DNA from 2 places in the Ramlibacter sp. 2FC genome. Region 1 is predicted to be linked to the other one. Evidence: predicted binding sites of a transcription regulator. Region 1 holds the regulator's gene; the other holds the start of a gene.
The links. The regulator NrdR, encoded in region 1, represses ribonucleotide reductase genes. The targets are predictions, from matches to a motif close to CACNANATNTNGTG.
Positions count from the first base shown of each region.

Region 2: the regulator NrdR is predicted to act here: its motif matches at 5,017-5,030, upstream of FFS10_RS15690 (ribonucleoside-diphosphate reductase subunit alpha).

Region 1 covers NZ_SCMM01000073.1:3,013-10,133, reverse strand. The annotation lists gene FFS10_RS20885 (PilW family protein) at 1-224, shown strand, start outside; gene FFS10_RS20880 (PilX N-terminal domain-containing pilus assembly protein) at 221-712, shown strand; gene FFS10_RS20875 (pilus assembly protein) at 736-3,786, shown strand; gene FFS10_RS20870 (GspH/FimT family pseudopilin) at 3,795-4,361, shown strand; gene nrdR (transcriptional regulator NrdR) at 4,368-4,817, opposite strand; gene glyA (serine hydroxymethyltransferase) at 4,840-6,084, opposite strand; gene FFS10_RS20855 (lytic transglycosylase domain-containing protein) at 6,322-7,121, opposite strand, start outside.
Region 2 covers NZ_SCMM01000037.1:261-7,381, reverse strand. The annotation lists gene FFS10_RS15700 (histone H1-like DNA-binding protein) at 10-522, opposite strand; gene FFS10_RS15695 (ribonucleotide-diphosphate reductase subunit beta) at 695-1,849, opposite strand; gene FFS10_RS15690 (ribonucleoside-diphosphate reductase subunit alpha) at 1,995-4,964, opposite strand; gene ampD (1,6-anhydro-N-acetylmuramyl-L-alanine amidase AmpD) at 5,375-5,971, opposite strand; partial or broken gene FFS10_RS15680 (sigma-54-dependent transcriptional regulator) at 5,958-7,121, opposite strand, start outside.

The DNA.
Region 1 (7,121 bases):
TGAGCTGCGCGCCTTCGTGCGACCTCGCCACCCTGTCCAACGTGGTCGCGGTGAAGGTGCATGTGCTGGCGCGCAACCTCGAGCCCACGGCCGGCTACAAGGACGAAAAGAGCTACCAGCTCGGGCCGCTCGCGATCGCCGCGGCCAACGACAGCTACAAGCGCCACGTGTTCTCGACCACGGTGCGCCTGGTCAACCCTTCCTCGCGCCGGGAGCAGCCATGAAGCCGGTCTCGTTGCGGCGCCACCAGCGGGGCGCCACCCTGGTGACGGGCCTGATCCTTTTGACCCTGCTCATGCTGTCGGTCTCCATCGCCTTCCTGATGAGCAACAACAACCTCAAGTCGGTGGGCAACATGCAGTCGCGGGCCGAGGCGGCCGCGGCCGCCGAGGCGGCGGTGGAAAACCTGATCAGCACCGACACCATCTTCCTGGCGCCGGCCCAGACCGATGTGCCGGAGAACGCGCAGGGCGTGGCCGTGAGCATTGCACCTCCGACCTGTGTCACCTCGGTGCCGGTCGATGCCCAGTCCAGCGGCGACCCGCTGTACCAGCTTTACCAGCAGGGGGTCTCGCCCACGGCGGGCTCGGGCTATGTGCTGACCGACTGGGACATTGCCGCGACCGCGAGCAATGCGGCCACCGGCGCGAGCGTGGAAACGCACCAGGGTGTGCGCATCATTCTTCCCGCCGACCCGAACCCATGTCCATGAATGACTGCAGAAAAGGAACAGGCATGAGATCGTCTTGCGGGTGGGCCGGCGCGCTGCTGGCGCTGGCCGGCGTGGTGGCCTGGCCGGCGCTGGCCGAGGACGTCGACCTGTTCATGACCCCTGCCACCACCGCGGACACGCGTCCCAACGTGCTGCTGGTGCTCGACAACGCGGCCAGCAACAACAGCACCATCACCCAGCTCGACGGCAGCAGCGGGAACAAGCTGACCATGCTGCGCCAGGTGCTCGACATCCTGGTCGACCCGCTCAACTCGGCCTATTTCCCGGGCTGCGACACCAGCGTCACGCCACGCGTGCCGGCCGGCTGCTCGACGCGCCAGGAGATCGAGGACCTGGTCAAGAACGTGAACCTGGGCCTGATGATCGCCAACCCCTCGGGCGCGGGCAAGGGCGGCTACGTGCGCTACCACGTGCGGCCGATGAACGTCGCGGCCAACAAGTCGGCCTTCTTGTCCAAGATCAATCCGGCCATTCCCGAGGCCAACAACGCGCCGCATGCCAAGAGCATGCACGAGGCCTACCTGTATTTCGCCGGCCTGGCGCCCTATGTCGGCTTCGACAGCTCGCAGTACGATCCGGCCGCGCGCAGCGGCAGCCTGTACCTGAGCCCGATCAGCGACAACTGCCAGAACAACAACCTGGTGTTCATAGGCAATGGCGGTCCGGACTCCGGCGAGGAAAACGACACCCGCACCCTGCTCAACGGCCTGGGCGGCATCCTCAGCAGCGACCCGATCCGGTTTTCGCCGAGCAACTACCAGAGCAGTTGGTTCGACGAGTACGCGCGCACCCTGAACCGGCGCGACGTGGCGCCCGGCGTGACCGGCTACCAGAACATCACCACCCACACCATTGCGGTGCAGAACCCCGCGGACAACAACTACAACACGGCGGGCATGCAGAGCGCCCGGGCCCTGCTGGAGAGCGCGGCCCTGATTGGCGGCGGCTCGTATTTCCTGGCCCAGGACGGCAAGACCGCGCTCAAGGCGCTGATCGACCTGCTGCGCCGTCTGCAGCCGGTCAACTCGGTGTTCGCGGCCGTGACCCTGCCGGTCAGCGTCAACGTGCGCGGCACCTTCCTGAACCAGGTCTACATGGGCCAGTTCCGACCCGACCCCAACGCCAAGCCGCGCTGGCCCGGCAACCTCAAGCAGTACCAGATCGGCCTGGACGCGCAGAACAATCCGGTGCTGGCCGATCGCTTCGGCAAGCCAGTGGAGGACAGGATCAACGGCTTCCTGCTGCCCGACGTCACCAGCTTCTGGACGCTGGACACCAGCTACTGGAGCTTCGCCGCGCCGCTGTCGGCCAGCGATGCGCCCGACGGCTCGGTGGTGGAAAAGGGCGGGGCGGCGCAGCGCCTGCGCACGATCTACAAGACCAGCCAGGCCGACCGCAAGCTCTACACCTGCAACGGCAACTGCGCGGCGGGCGCGCCCCTGTCCTCGGCCCTGTTCGCTGACAGCAACACCACGGGCCTGACCATCGCCAACCTGGGCGTGGCCGACGCCACCGAGCGCACCGACCTCATCAACTGGGTGCGGGGTGCGGACAACCGCAACAACGAGGACGCCAACGGCGTGTCGACCGACATCCGCGCTTACGTGCACGGCGACCTGTTGCATTCGCGGCCCGCGGTCGTGAACTACAACCGAACCAACGACAACCGCGACATCGTGGTCTATTACGGCGCCAACGACGGCGTGTTCCGCGCGGTCAAAGGCGGGCAGGACGACAGCGACGGCTATGAGAAATGGGGCATCGTGTTCCCGGAATTCCTGAGCCGGCTCAAGCGCCTGCGCGACAACACGATCGAGGTCACGGCAGCCACGCCCAAGCCGTATTTCGCCGACGGCTCGGTGTCGATCTACCAGAACGACATCAACAGGGACGGCAAGCTGGTGGCCGCCGACGGGGACAAGGTCTACCTCTACATCGGCATGCGCCGTGGCGGACGCTTCTCCTACGCGCTCGATGTCAGCGATCCGGACGCGCCCAGGATACTCTGGCAGATCGATTCGTCCAAGACCGGTTTTTCGGAGCTGGCCCAGACCTGGTCGACCCTGCGCCCGACCAACATCCGCGCGGTGAGCGGCGACCCGGTGGTGATCTTCGGCGGCGGCTATGACAACCTGAACGAGGACCCTCAGCCGGCCACCGCCGACACCATGGGGCGGGGCATCTTCTTCGTCAACGGCCGTACGGGCGAGCTCTTCAAGCACCTGCTGCCGGCCGGCATGGGCAGCGTGCCGGCCGACCTCACGGTGCTGGACCGCGACGGCAACGGCCTGGCCGACCGCATCTATGCCGTCGACACCAAGGGCAATGTCTGGCGCATCGACATCGACAACGCGGACTCGGAGCAGTGGCAGTCCTACAAGATCGCCAGCCTGGGCGGCAGCGGGGCGGACGCGCGCAAGTTCCTGAACAAGACCGACGTGGTGTTCGGCACCAGCTTCGACGCCGTGCTGGTGGGCTCGGGGGACCGCGAGCACCCGTTCGAGACCTCGGTGCAGGACCGTTTCTACATGCTGCAGGACCCGTTCGTGGGCCTGAGCGGCGGCCTGTTCTGTGGCAGCACCGATGCCCTGGCCACCTGCACCCATGCGCACCTGGCCGACGTCACCAGCAATCCCTACCAGGGTGGAACGCTGCCCAGCAGCTTCAAGGGCTGGTACTTGTCGCTGTCCGCCGGCGAGAAGGTGGTCGGCAGCCCCGTGACCGTGTTCGGCACCGTGATCTTCGGCACCAACCGCCCGACGCCGCCCACCGCCGGTGTCTGCACGGCCAACCTGGGTGAGGCCAGGCTGTACCAGATCGGCTTCCTGACCGGCGACGCGCGCGTGGACCTTGATGGCGATGGCGTGCTGAGCGTTGAGGACCGTTACTCGGTGTTGCCCGGCGGCGGCTTCCCACCCTCGGCCGTGTACTCCCCCGTCACCATCAACGGCAAGCGGCAGGACGTGGTCTGCGTGGGGCCGCGCTGCTTCAAGCCGGGCGGCGCCAATTTCGACACCCGGCGGCGCCGGACCTATTGGTACACCAAGCAATGAGGCTGCCAGTGCGCCGACCCCGAGGGCCAGGGCGGTCCGCCGCCTGCGGCCTGACCCTGATCGAGCTGATGGTCACGATCGCGATCGCCGCGATCCTGGCCGGCTTGGCCGCGCCTTCGTTCCGGGAGATGCTGGTCGCCAACAGCCTCAAGTCGAACGCCAGCGCCATGCTGTCCAGTCTGCTGCTGGCGCGCGGCGAGGCGATCAAGCGCAACGGGCGCGTGGCGCTGTGCAAGTCCGCCACGGGCACGGCCTGCACCACCGACGGCAGTTGGGAGCAAGGCTGGATCGTGTTCGCCGACGTCAACAACAACGCGGCGCTGGACGCCGGCGAGACCGTGGTCCAGCGCACCGCGGCCCTGGGCAACGGCCTGCGGCTGACCGGGAACGGGAACATCGCGAACTACGTTTCGTACAGTGGGATGGGCGAGACGCGAATGACTGCGGGCAACTTCCAGTCGGGCACCTTCACGCTGTGCCAGCTCTCGGCCTCGGGTGGCAAGGCCCGCGATATCGTGATCAGTGCGACGGGACGGCCCCGCATCGAGCAGACCACCGTAGCCTCGTGCTTGTAGCGCTCGTCAGCGCCGCACCTCGTCGACCAGGGTCTTGAACTCGTCGATGTCCTCGAAATTGCGGTACACGCTCGCAAAGCGCACATAGGCCACCTTGTCGAGCTTCTTGAGCTCGCGCATCACGAGCTCGCCGATGCGCGTGGACTGGATCTCGCGCACGCCCAGGTTGAGCAGTTTCTCCTCGATGCGCTCGATGGCAGCGTCCACCTGCTCGGTGCTCACCGGGCGCTTGCGCAGCGCCAGGTTGAAGGAGGCGAGCAGCTTGGCGTGCTCGTAGTCGATGCGGCGGCCGTCCTTCTTGACCACGGCCGGGAAATTGACTTCCGGCCGCTCGTAGGTGGTGAAGCGCTTCTCGCAGGCGCCGCACTGGCGGCGCCGGCGCACGAAGTCCCCTTCCTCGGACACGCGCGTCTCGACCACCTGGGTGTCGACGTGGCCGCAGAAGGGGCATTTCATCGCAGGTCGACCGGGCGCCGGCTTACTTGTAGACCGGGAAGCGCGCGGTCAGTGCGTTGACCTTGGCGCGCACGGCCTCGATGTTGGCCGCGTCGCGCGGGTTGTCCAGCACGTCGGCGAGCAGGTTGGCCGTCATGCGCGCCTCCTCGTCCTTGAAGCCGCGCGTGGTCATGGCGGGCGTTCCGACGCGGATGCCGCTGGTCACCATGGGCTTTTCCGGGTCGTTGGGGATGGCGTTCTTGTTGATCGTCATGTGGGCCTGGCCCAGCACGGCTTCCGCCTCCTTGCCGGTGATGCCCTTGGCGCGCAGGTCGACCAGCATCACATGGCTTTGCGTGCCGCCGCTGACGATGCGCAGGCCGCGCTGGGTCAGGGTCTCGGCGACAATGCGGGCATTGGTCACGACCTGCTGCTGGTAGGTCTTGAACTCGGGGTTCAGCGCCTCCTTGAAGGCCACGGCCTTGGCCGCGATCACGTGCATCAACGGGCCGCCCTGCAGGCCGGGGAAGATGGCGCTGTTGATCGCCTTCTCGTGCTCGGACTTCATCAGGATGATGCCGCCGCGCGGGCCGCGCAGGCTCTTGTGCGTGGTCGAGGTCACCACGTCGGCGTGCGGCACCGGGTTCGGGTAGACGCCCGCGGCGATCAGGCCGGCGTAGTGCGCCATGTCGACCATGAAGACGGCGCCCACGTCCTTGGCCACCTTGGCAAAGCGCGCGAAGTCGATGTGCAGGCTGTAGGCCGAGGCGCCGGCGATGATCAGCTTGGGCCGGGTCTCGTGGGCCTTGCGCTCCATCGCGTCGTAGTCGATCTCTTCCTTTTCGTTCAGGCCGTAGGAGACGACGTTGAACCATTTGCCGCTCATGTTCAGCGCCATGCCGTGCGTGAGGTGGCCGCCCTCGGCCAGGCTCATGCCCATGATGGTGTCGCCGGGCTTGAGGAAGGCCAGGAACACGGCCTCGTTGGCCGAGGCGCCGCAATGGGCCTGCACGTTGGCGGCCTCGGCGCCGAACAGCTGCTTGACGCGGTCTATGGCCAGCTGCTCGGCCACGTCCACGTACTCGCAGCCGCCGTAGTAGCGGCGGCCGGGGTAGCCCTCGGCGTACTTGTTGGTCAGCTGCGAGCCCTGCGCCGCCATGACGGCCGGAGAAGCATAGTTCTCGCTCGCGATCAGCTCGATGTGGTGTTCCTGGCGGGCGTTCTCGGCCTGGATGGCGGCCCAGAGTTCGGGGTCGGTTTGTTCGACAAGAATGTTTCGGTTGTACATGGCAGTCCTTCAAGACGGTGAACCTTGGCGCAATGACAAGGGCTGCCCAGGCGAACGGCTGATCACCCGCGCGAGCGGCCGGCGGGCCGGTCTACGGGCGGTGCGCTTCCCAGTGGTTGTCCGCGGCCAAGCGCCGCAGGGGTCCACGTCAGCGCGGCCTGCCCGTGCACCGGGTGCCGTGCCTATCGCCAGTTGCGCACCCCGCAAGTGTAGCCGAGGCGCGCCCCAGGGCGGTGCTCAGGAGGCGGCCAGCAGGGCCACCTTCTCTTCGCGCGCGGCGGGGGCAGGAGCGGCCACGGGCAGGGCGCGGGCCGGGGCAGGGCGCGCCTGCTGAGCCGCGGGGAGCGGCAGGGCGCGACCCTTGGCCACCTGGTGGAGGCGGGCGTGCTCGGACATCACCTTCTCGGCGTAGCCGCCGTCGCCCTCCAGGTTGGCGGCGCCCACGTAGTGCTTGAGGCCGCCTTCGAGCGAGCCGGCGCGGGCAATCGATTCCTGCAGCACCTTCACGCCCACGCGCAGGTTGGTCACCGGGTCGAAAGCGGCCAGCGTGCCGCCGAAGCCCTGGTACTTGTCCGAGTGGATCTTGGTCATGACCTGCATCAGGCCCTGGGCACCGACCGCACTCTGGGCGAAGGGGTTGAAGCTCGACTCCACGGCCATGATGGCCAGGATCAGGGTCGGGTCCAGCTTGGTGCGCTGGCCGACCTCGTAGGCCTCGGCAACCAGGGCGCCCAAGGGCTCGGGTGCCACGCGGTACTTGCGGCTCAGCCAGTAGGCCACCGCGGCCTGCTCGCGCGGCAGGTCCTTGGGGTCGGTGGCCGTGGCGCGGTCGATCGCGTCCGGCTCGGCCTCGATGCCGACGGTGGCGACCTGGCGCGACTGCAGCCAGCTCATCAGTTTTTCTTCCCCGGCCTGACGCAGGTCAGGGCGGGCTGTCAGGGTGATCGCCGCAAAGACGACGGCCAGGCCGACGAGGGCAAAGCCATTGTGCGTGATCTCAAAAAAGCCCTCTGTGACATCGCCTGCGAAGGTGCGCA
Region 2 (7,121 bases), on a different contig from region 1:
CGCCTTCGCTCAGGGCTTGCTGGCCGTGGGGAAGGGCCAGGCGGCCTGCGGGTTCAGCGTGGTCTGCGCCGCGGGGGCCGCAGCGGCGGCAGGGGCAGCAGGCGCTTTCGCGGCTTTCTTCGCGGCCGGCTTCTTGGCTGCTTTCTTGGCGGCAGGCGCTTTCGCGGCTTTCTTGGCCGGCGCGGCCTTCTTGGCTACGGCTTTTTTCGCAGCCGCTTTCTTGGCGGGCGCGGCCTTCTTGGCTACGGCTTTTTTCGCGACGGCTTTCTTGGCCGGTGCAGCCTTCTTGGCGGGCGCAGCTTTCTTGGCGGGTGCGGCCTTCTTGGCCGGTGCCGCCTTCTTGGCTACGACTTTTTTCGCGACGGCTTTTTTGGCCGGTGCGGCCTTTTTCGCCGGAGCGGCCTTCTTGGCCGGAGCGGCCTTCTTCGCTACCGCCTTTTTCGCCGGAGCGGCTTTCTTGGCGGGTGCGGCCTTCTTCGCCGGAGCGGCCTTCTTGGCGGCCGGTTTCTTTGCAGTTGCCATGGTTTTCTCCTTGATCAAGTGGAAGAAAGCACTTCGCGCGTGTTGGATCGCGCCAAGCGACTCATGGCGTTGGGCTTGCGCCCAGCGCCATGAATACGGGGGCACAGGCTCTGGCGCCGCTCTGCGGCGGCGTCCGGGGTCTGTGCGGATCTTGTGGTCATTGCTTTAACGGTCAATCCCAGGAAAGCGCGCCGCCCGACTGGTACTCGATGACGCGGGTCTCGAAGAAGTTGCGTTCCTTCTTCAGGTCGATCATCTCGCTCATCCAGGGGAACGGGTTTTCCTCGTTCGGGAACAGCGCTTCCAGGCCGATCTGCGTGGCGCGGCGGTTCGCGATGTAGCGCAGGTAGCCCTTGAACATGGAGGCATTGAGGCCCAGCACGCCGCGCGGCATGGTGTCCTCGGCATAGCGGTATTCGAGCTCGACGGCCTTCTGGAACAAGGCCCGGATCGAGGCCTTGAACTCGGCGGTCCACAGCTGCGGGTTCTCGAGCTTGAGCTGGTTGATCAGGTCGATGCCGAAGTTGCAGTGCATGGACTCGTCGCGCAGGATGTACTGGTACTGCTCGGCCGCGCCGGTCATCTTGTTCTGGCGGCCCAGGGCCAGGATCTGGGTGAAGCCGACGTAGAAGAACAGGCCTTCCATCAGGCAGGCGAACACGATCAGCGACTTGAGCAGGGTCTGGTCGGTCTCCAGCGTGCCGGTCTTGAAGTCGGGGTTCATGATCGCCTCGATGAACGGGATCAGGAACTCGTCCTTGTCGCGGATCGACTGCACCTCATGGTAGGCGTTGAAGATCTCCGACTCGTCCAGGCCCAGCGACTCGACGATGTACTGGTAGGCGTGCGTGTGGATCGCTTCTTCAAACGCTTGGCGAAGCAGGAACTGGCGGCACTCGGGCGCCGTGATGTGGCGGTAGGTGCCGAGCACGATGTTGTTGGCGGCCAGCGAGTCGGCGGTGACGAAGAAGCCGAGGTTGCGCTTGATGATGCGGCGCTCGTCCTCGGTGAGACCGTTCGGGTCCTTCCACAGCGCGATGTCGCGGTTCATGTTCACCTCCTGCGGCATCCAGTGGTTGGCGCAGGTGGCGAGGTATTTTTCCCAGGCCCACTTGTACTTGAACGGCACGAGCTGGTTGACGTCGGTCTGGCCGTTGATGATGCGCTTGTCCGCGGCGTTGACGCGGCGCTGGCTGGTCGTGCCCGCGGTGGCGGTAGCGGTGGGGGCGGGAGAGAGGGAAGGAAACTCCGTCGGGCGGCTCGTTGCGAAACCGCCGGTGGGGTGAGGCTGCAGCGCAGTCTTGACTTCTTGGTCCCAGGTCAACATAGAAATTTCCAGTGCTCAAATTATGAGAGCAACGATATGAATTGCAAAGTGCTCGTTCACATCGTTGCCTCGTGGTGGCTTGCTTGTGTTGCTCAATTGCATCGCGCGGCACGCGAGCTGCGCGTCGCGCGATGCGCGGCCCGGCTCACTGGCAGGCTTCGCAGCCCGGGTCGTCGATGGCGCAGAACTTGATGTCGGTCGCCGGCGTCGCATCGAGCTGGGCCTGCGAGGGACTGGAAAGCTGCGCATGCGCAGCGGCGGCGGCGGCCTCGAGCGCGCTCATGCCGGAGGGCGCCGCGCTGCCCGAGGACACGGCGTTCAGGCGGCCCGACTGCACGGTGGACTTCTCGGCGTGCGTGGCGCTGATGGTGCGCAGGTAGTAGGTGGTCTTGAGGCCGCGCAGCCAGGCCAGCTTGTAGGTGTCGTCGAGCTTCTTGCCCGAGGCGCCGGCCATGTAGATGTTCAGGCTCTGCGCCTGGTCGATCCACTTCTGGCGGCGCGCGGCGGCTTCCACCAGGAACGTGGGCTCGACCTCGAAGGCCGTGGCGTACAGCGCCTTGATGTCCTGCGGCACGCGGTCGATGGAGCGCAGCGATCCGTCGAAGTGCTTGAGGTCCATGACCATGACGTCGTCCCACAGGCCCAGGCGCTTGAGGTCCTTGACCAGGTAGCCGTTGATCACGGTGAACTCGCCCGACAGGTTGGACTTGACCGAGAGGTTGCCGAAGCAGGGCTCGATCGAGGCGTCGACGCCGATGATGTTGGAGATCGTCGCCGTGGGGGCGATGGCCACGCAGTTGGAGTTGCGCATGCCGTCCTGGGCGATCTTGCGGCGCAGCGCCTCCCAGTCCAGCGTGGCCGAGCGGTCCACCTGGACATAGGGCGAAGCACCGGGTCCCTCCCCAGTGCTGTAGCCGCCGCGCGCCTTGGCCAGCAGTTCCAGCGTGTCCAGCGGCAGCACGCCCTGGTCCCACAGCGAGCCCTCGTAGCTCGAGTACCTTCCGCGCTCGGCCGACAGTTCGGTCGAAGCCCAGTAGGCGTGGTAGCACACGGCCTCCATGGACTGGTCGGCGAACTCCACGGCCTGCTGCGAGGCGTAGGGGATGCGCAAGGCGTAGAGCGCGTCCTGGAAACCCATCACGCCCAGGCCCACCGGGCGGTGACGCAGGTTGGAGTCGCGCGCCTTCTTGACCGCGTAGTAGTTGATGTCGATCACGTTGTCTAGCATGCGCATCGCGGTCGCGATCGTCTTGCGCAGCTTGTCGTGGTCGATCTTGCCGTCCTTGATGTGCTGCGGCAGGTTGACCGAGCCGAGGTTGCAGACCGCGGTTTCGGTGTCGCTGGTGTTGAGCGTGATCTCGGTGCAGAGGTTGGACGAGTGCACCACGCCGGCATGCTGCTGGGGCGAGCGCACGTTGCAGGCGTCCTTGAAGGTGATCCAGGGGTGGCCGGTCTCGAACAGCATGGACAGCATCTTGCGCCACAGGTCGACCGCGGGCAGGCTCTTGCTGGGCTTGATCTCGCCGCGCCTGGCGCGCTCCTCGTAGGCGACGTAGGCTTTCTCGAACTCGGCGCCGAACTTGTCGTGCAGGTCCGGGCAGTCGGAGGGCGAGAACAGGGTCCAGTCGCCCTTTTCCATGACGCGGCGCATGAACAGGTCGGGGATCCAGTTCGCGGTGTTCATGTCGTGCGTGCGGCGGCGGTCGTCGCCGGTGTTCTTGCGCAGCTCCAGGAACTCCTCGATGTCCAGGTGCCAGGTCTCCAGGTAGGTGCAGACCGCGCCCTTGCGCTTGCCGCCCTGGTTGACGGCCACGGCCGTGTCGTTGACCACCTTGAGGAAGGGCACCACGCCCTGCGACTCGCCGTTCGTGCCCTTGATGTGGCTGCCCAGGGCGCGCACGCGCGTCCAGTCGTTGCCCAGGCCGCCGGCGAACTTGGACAGCAGGGCGTTTTCCTTGATCGACTCGTAGATGCCGTCCAGGTCGTCGGGCACCGTGGTCAGGTAGCAGGAGGACAGCTGCGAGCGCAGCGTGCCGCTGTTGAACAGGGTCGGCGTGCTCGACATGAAGTCGAACGAGGACAGCACCTCGTAGAACTCTATGGCGCGCGCCTCGCGGTCGGTCTCGTTCAGCGCCAGGCCCATGGCCACGCGCATGAAGAAGGCCTGCGGCAGCTCGATGCGGGTCTTGCGCACGTGCAGGAAGTAGCGGTCGTACAGGGTCTGCAGGCCCAGGTAGTCGAACTGCAGGTCGCGCTCGGCCTTGAGCGCGGCGCCCAGGCGCGTCAGGTCGAACTCGAGCAGCCTGGGGTCCAGCAGCTCGTGGTCCACGCCCTTCTGGATGAACCGCGGGAAGTAGCTCGCGTAGCGCTCGCCGAGCTGCGCCGGCGAGACCTCCTCGCCCAGGATTTCCTTGGCGATGGTGTGCAGCAGCAGGCGCGCGGTGGCGTAGGTGTAGTCGGGGTCCTTCTCGATCAGCGTGCGGGCGGCCAGGATGGAGGCCTTGTAGACTTCGTCCACGGGCACGCCGTCATACAGGTTGCGCATGGTCTCGGCCACGATGGGCTCGGGCTTGACGTCCTGCCCCAGGCCGGTGCAGGCCGACTCGATTAGGCCCTTGAGCTGGTTCAGGTCCAGCGCCACGCGCTGGCCGCCGTCGATCACATGCAGCGTGGGCGCCGGCGCCTGGGCCGCCGCGGCGGCCTGGCTGGCGCGCTCCTGGGTGCGGCGCTCGCGGTACAGCACGTAGGCGCGCGCGATCTCGTGGTGGCCGCTGCGCATCAGGCCCAGCTCGACCTGGTCCTGCACGTCCTCGATGTGGAAGGTGCCGCCACCCGGGCGCGAGCGCACCAGGGCGCGCACCACGTTCTGGGTCAGGCTGTCGACCACCTCGCGCACGCTGGCCGAGGCCGCGCCCTGGGTGCCGTGCACGGCCAGGAAGGCCTTCATCATGGCGACGGCGATCTTGTTCGGCTCGAACGGCACGACGGCGCCGTTGCGGCGGATGATCTGGTATTGGGCCAGCGCGCCGGCGCTCTGGCCGGCGGTGTCGGTGGCGCCCGTGGCGGACACGTGGGCGGGTTGGACAGGGCTTGGGGTGTTCAGGGCAGGTTGCATGGTTTCCTTCCTCTTTGGCGATTTCCGGTGGTGGCCAAGTTTAGTCGCAAAACGCTAGATATGGTGTTCCAGTATTGCGTTGGACCCTATAGGTAGTGGTCCTGGGTTCTGGGGCGGTCACAGGCTCTGCACAGGCTTATCCACAGCCTGTGCACGGTGTTCGCTCTGCCTGTGGCCAAGTTTCGCTAGCAGCAAGTCCAATGCCGGCGCGCCTGTCAACTCCCGCCTGATCCGCCTGAGCCGCGTCGGTCCGGCTTATCCACCGCAGCCTTGTCGGACCTGCCCTGGGGACAGGAGGGGCGTGAAAAAATCGACGCGGCCGCTCGGCTACCGACCGCTTCGCGGCGCACGCTGCGCTGCACCATGGCACCGCATGGCGTGCTCGGAGATGGACGGCGCCGCGTCGATCGTCAGGGCGCCGGGGGCGGAAGCCAGCCCGTAGGCCAGCCCAGTGTGCGCTGCAGCAAAGGCCAGTCGAAACCGGGACCGGGGTCCTGCTTGCGGCCCGGCGCGATGTGCTCGTGGCCGGCGACATGGCGCACCGGGTAGCGCTGGGCGAGGGCCGCGCACAGCCCGCCCAGGCTTTCGTACTGCGCGGGCTCGAAGGCTTCGCCCTCCAGCCCCTCGAGCTCGATGCCCACCGAGTCGTCGTTGCAGTTGCCGCGGCCGCGGTAATGCGAGGCGCCTGCATGCCAGGCGCGGTCGTCGCAGCTGACGAACTGCCACAGCTCGCCGTCGCGCCGGACATAGAAATGCGCCGACACCTGCAGGCCGCGGATCTGCTGGAAGTAGGGGTGGGCGTCCCAGTCCAGCCGGTTGGTGAACAGTCGCTGGACCTGGTCGCCGCCGTACTCGCCAGGCGGCAGGCTGATCGAGTGCAGCACGATCAGATCGACCGCGGCGCCCGCGGGGCGCGGGCCATGGTTGGGCGAGTCCAGGCGGCGGGCGAAGCGGTACCAGCCGTCCTGCCACAACGGGTCACGGGGGCCGGGGTCAGTCCGTGTCATCGGCGCCGGCCTCGCTGTTCGGCCCGGTGATCTGCAGGCGGGCCATGCGGTAGCGTATCTGGCGCAGGTTCAGGCCCAGGCGCGCTGCCGCGGCCGTGCGGTTGAAGCCGGTCTCCTGCAGGGTGCGCAACAGGATCTCGCGCTCGCACTGGTCCAGCCAGGCGGCCAGGTTGTCGGGCAGCGGGGACTGGGACTGGGCCTCGCCGGCGCCGGCTTCGGGCGCCGGTGCGGCCTGCGATGCGATGTGCAGCATGTCGGCCTCGCCCAGCGCCACGGCGCGGTGCAGCAGGTTCTCGAGTTCGCGCACGTTGCCCGGCAGCGGATGCGCCTCGAGCTGCTGCAGCAGCTCGGGCGACAGGCTGGGAAGGGGGGGATGGCCGCTGTCCGCGGCGATGCGCTGCAGCAGGGCATCGCACAAGGCGGGCAGGTCTTGGCGGCGCTCGCGCAGCGCGGGCACCAGGATGTCGATCACGTTGAGCCGGTAATAAAGATCCTGGCGAAAGCGCCCGGCCTGGACCTCGGCCGCCAGGTCCTTGTGCGTGGCGCTGACGATGCGCACGTCGACCAGCTCCTCCTGGGTCGCGCCCAGCGGTCGCACATGGCGTTCCTGGATCACGCGCAGCAGCTTGGCCTGCATGGCCAGCGGCAGGTCGCCGATCTCGTCCAGGAACAGGGTGCCGCCGGCTGCCGCCTGGAAGAAGCCGTCGCGGTCCTGGGTGGCGCCGGTGTAGGCCCCCTTGCGCACGCCGAAGAACTCGGCCTCCAGCAGGGTCTCGGGTATGGCGCCGCAGTTCACAGCGACGAAGGGGCGCTCGGCCCGGTGGCTGCTGGCATGCAGGGCGCGCGCGACCAGTTCCTTGCCGGTGCCCGACTCGCCATGTACCAGCACCGGCGCCATGCTGCGCGCGGCCTTGACCACGCGCTGGCGCACCGCGGCCATGGCCGCCGAAGGGCCGACCAGCCGGGCCAGGGCGGCCTGGCCGGCGGCCGAGACCTGGGCGTCGCCGGCCGGGGGCAGGTCCGGGCGGTCGGCCTTGGCGGCGCTGCGCCGGTCCGCGATGGCCGAGGCGACCACGCCGCGCAGCTGCTTGAGGTCCACCGGCTTGGTCAGGTAGTCGAAGGCGCCGGCCTTCAGCGCCTCGACCGCGTT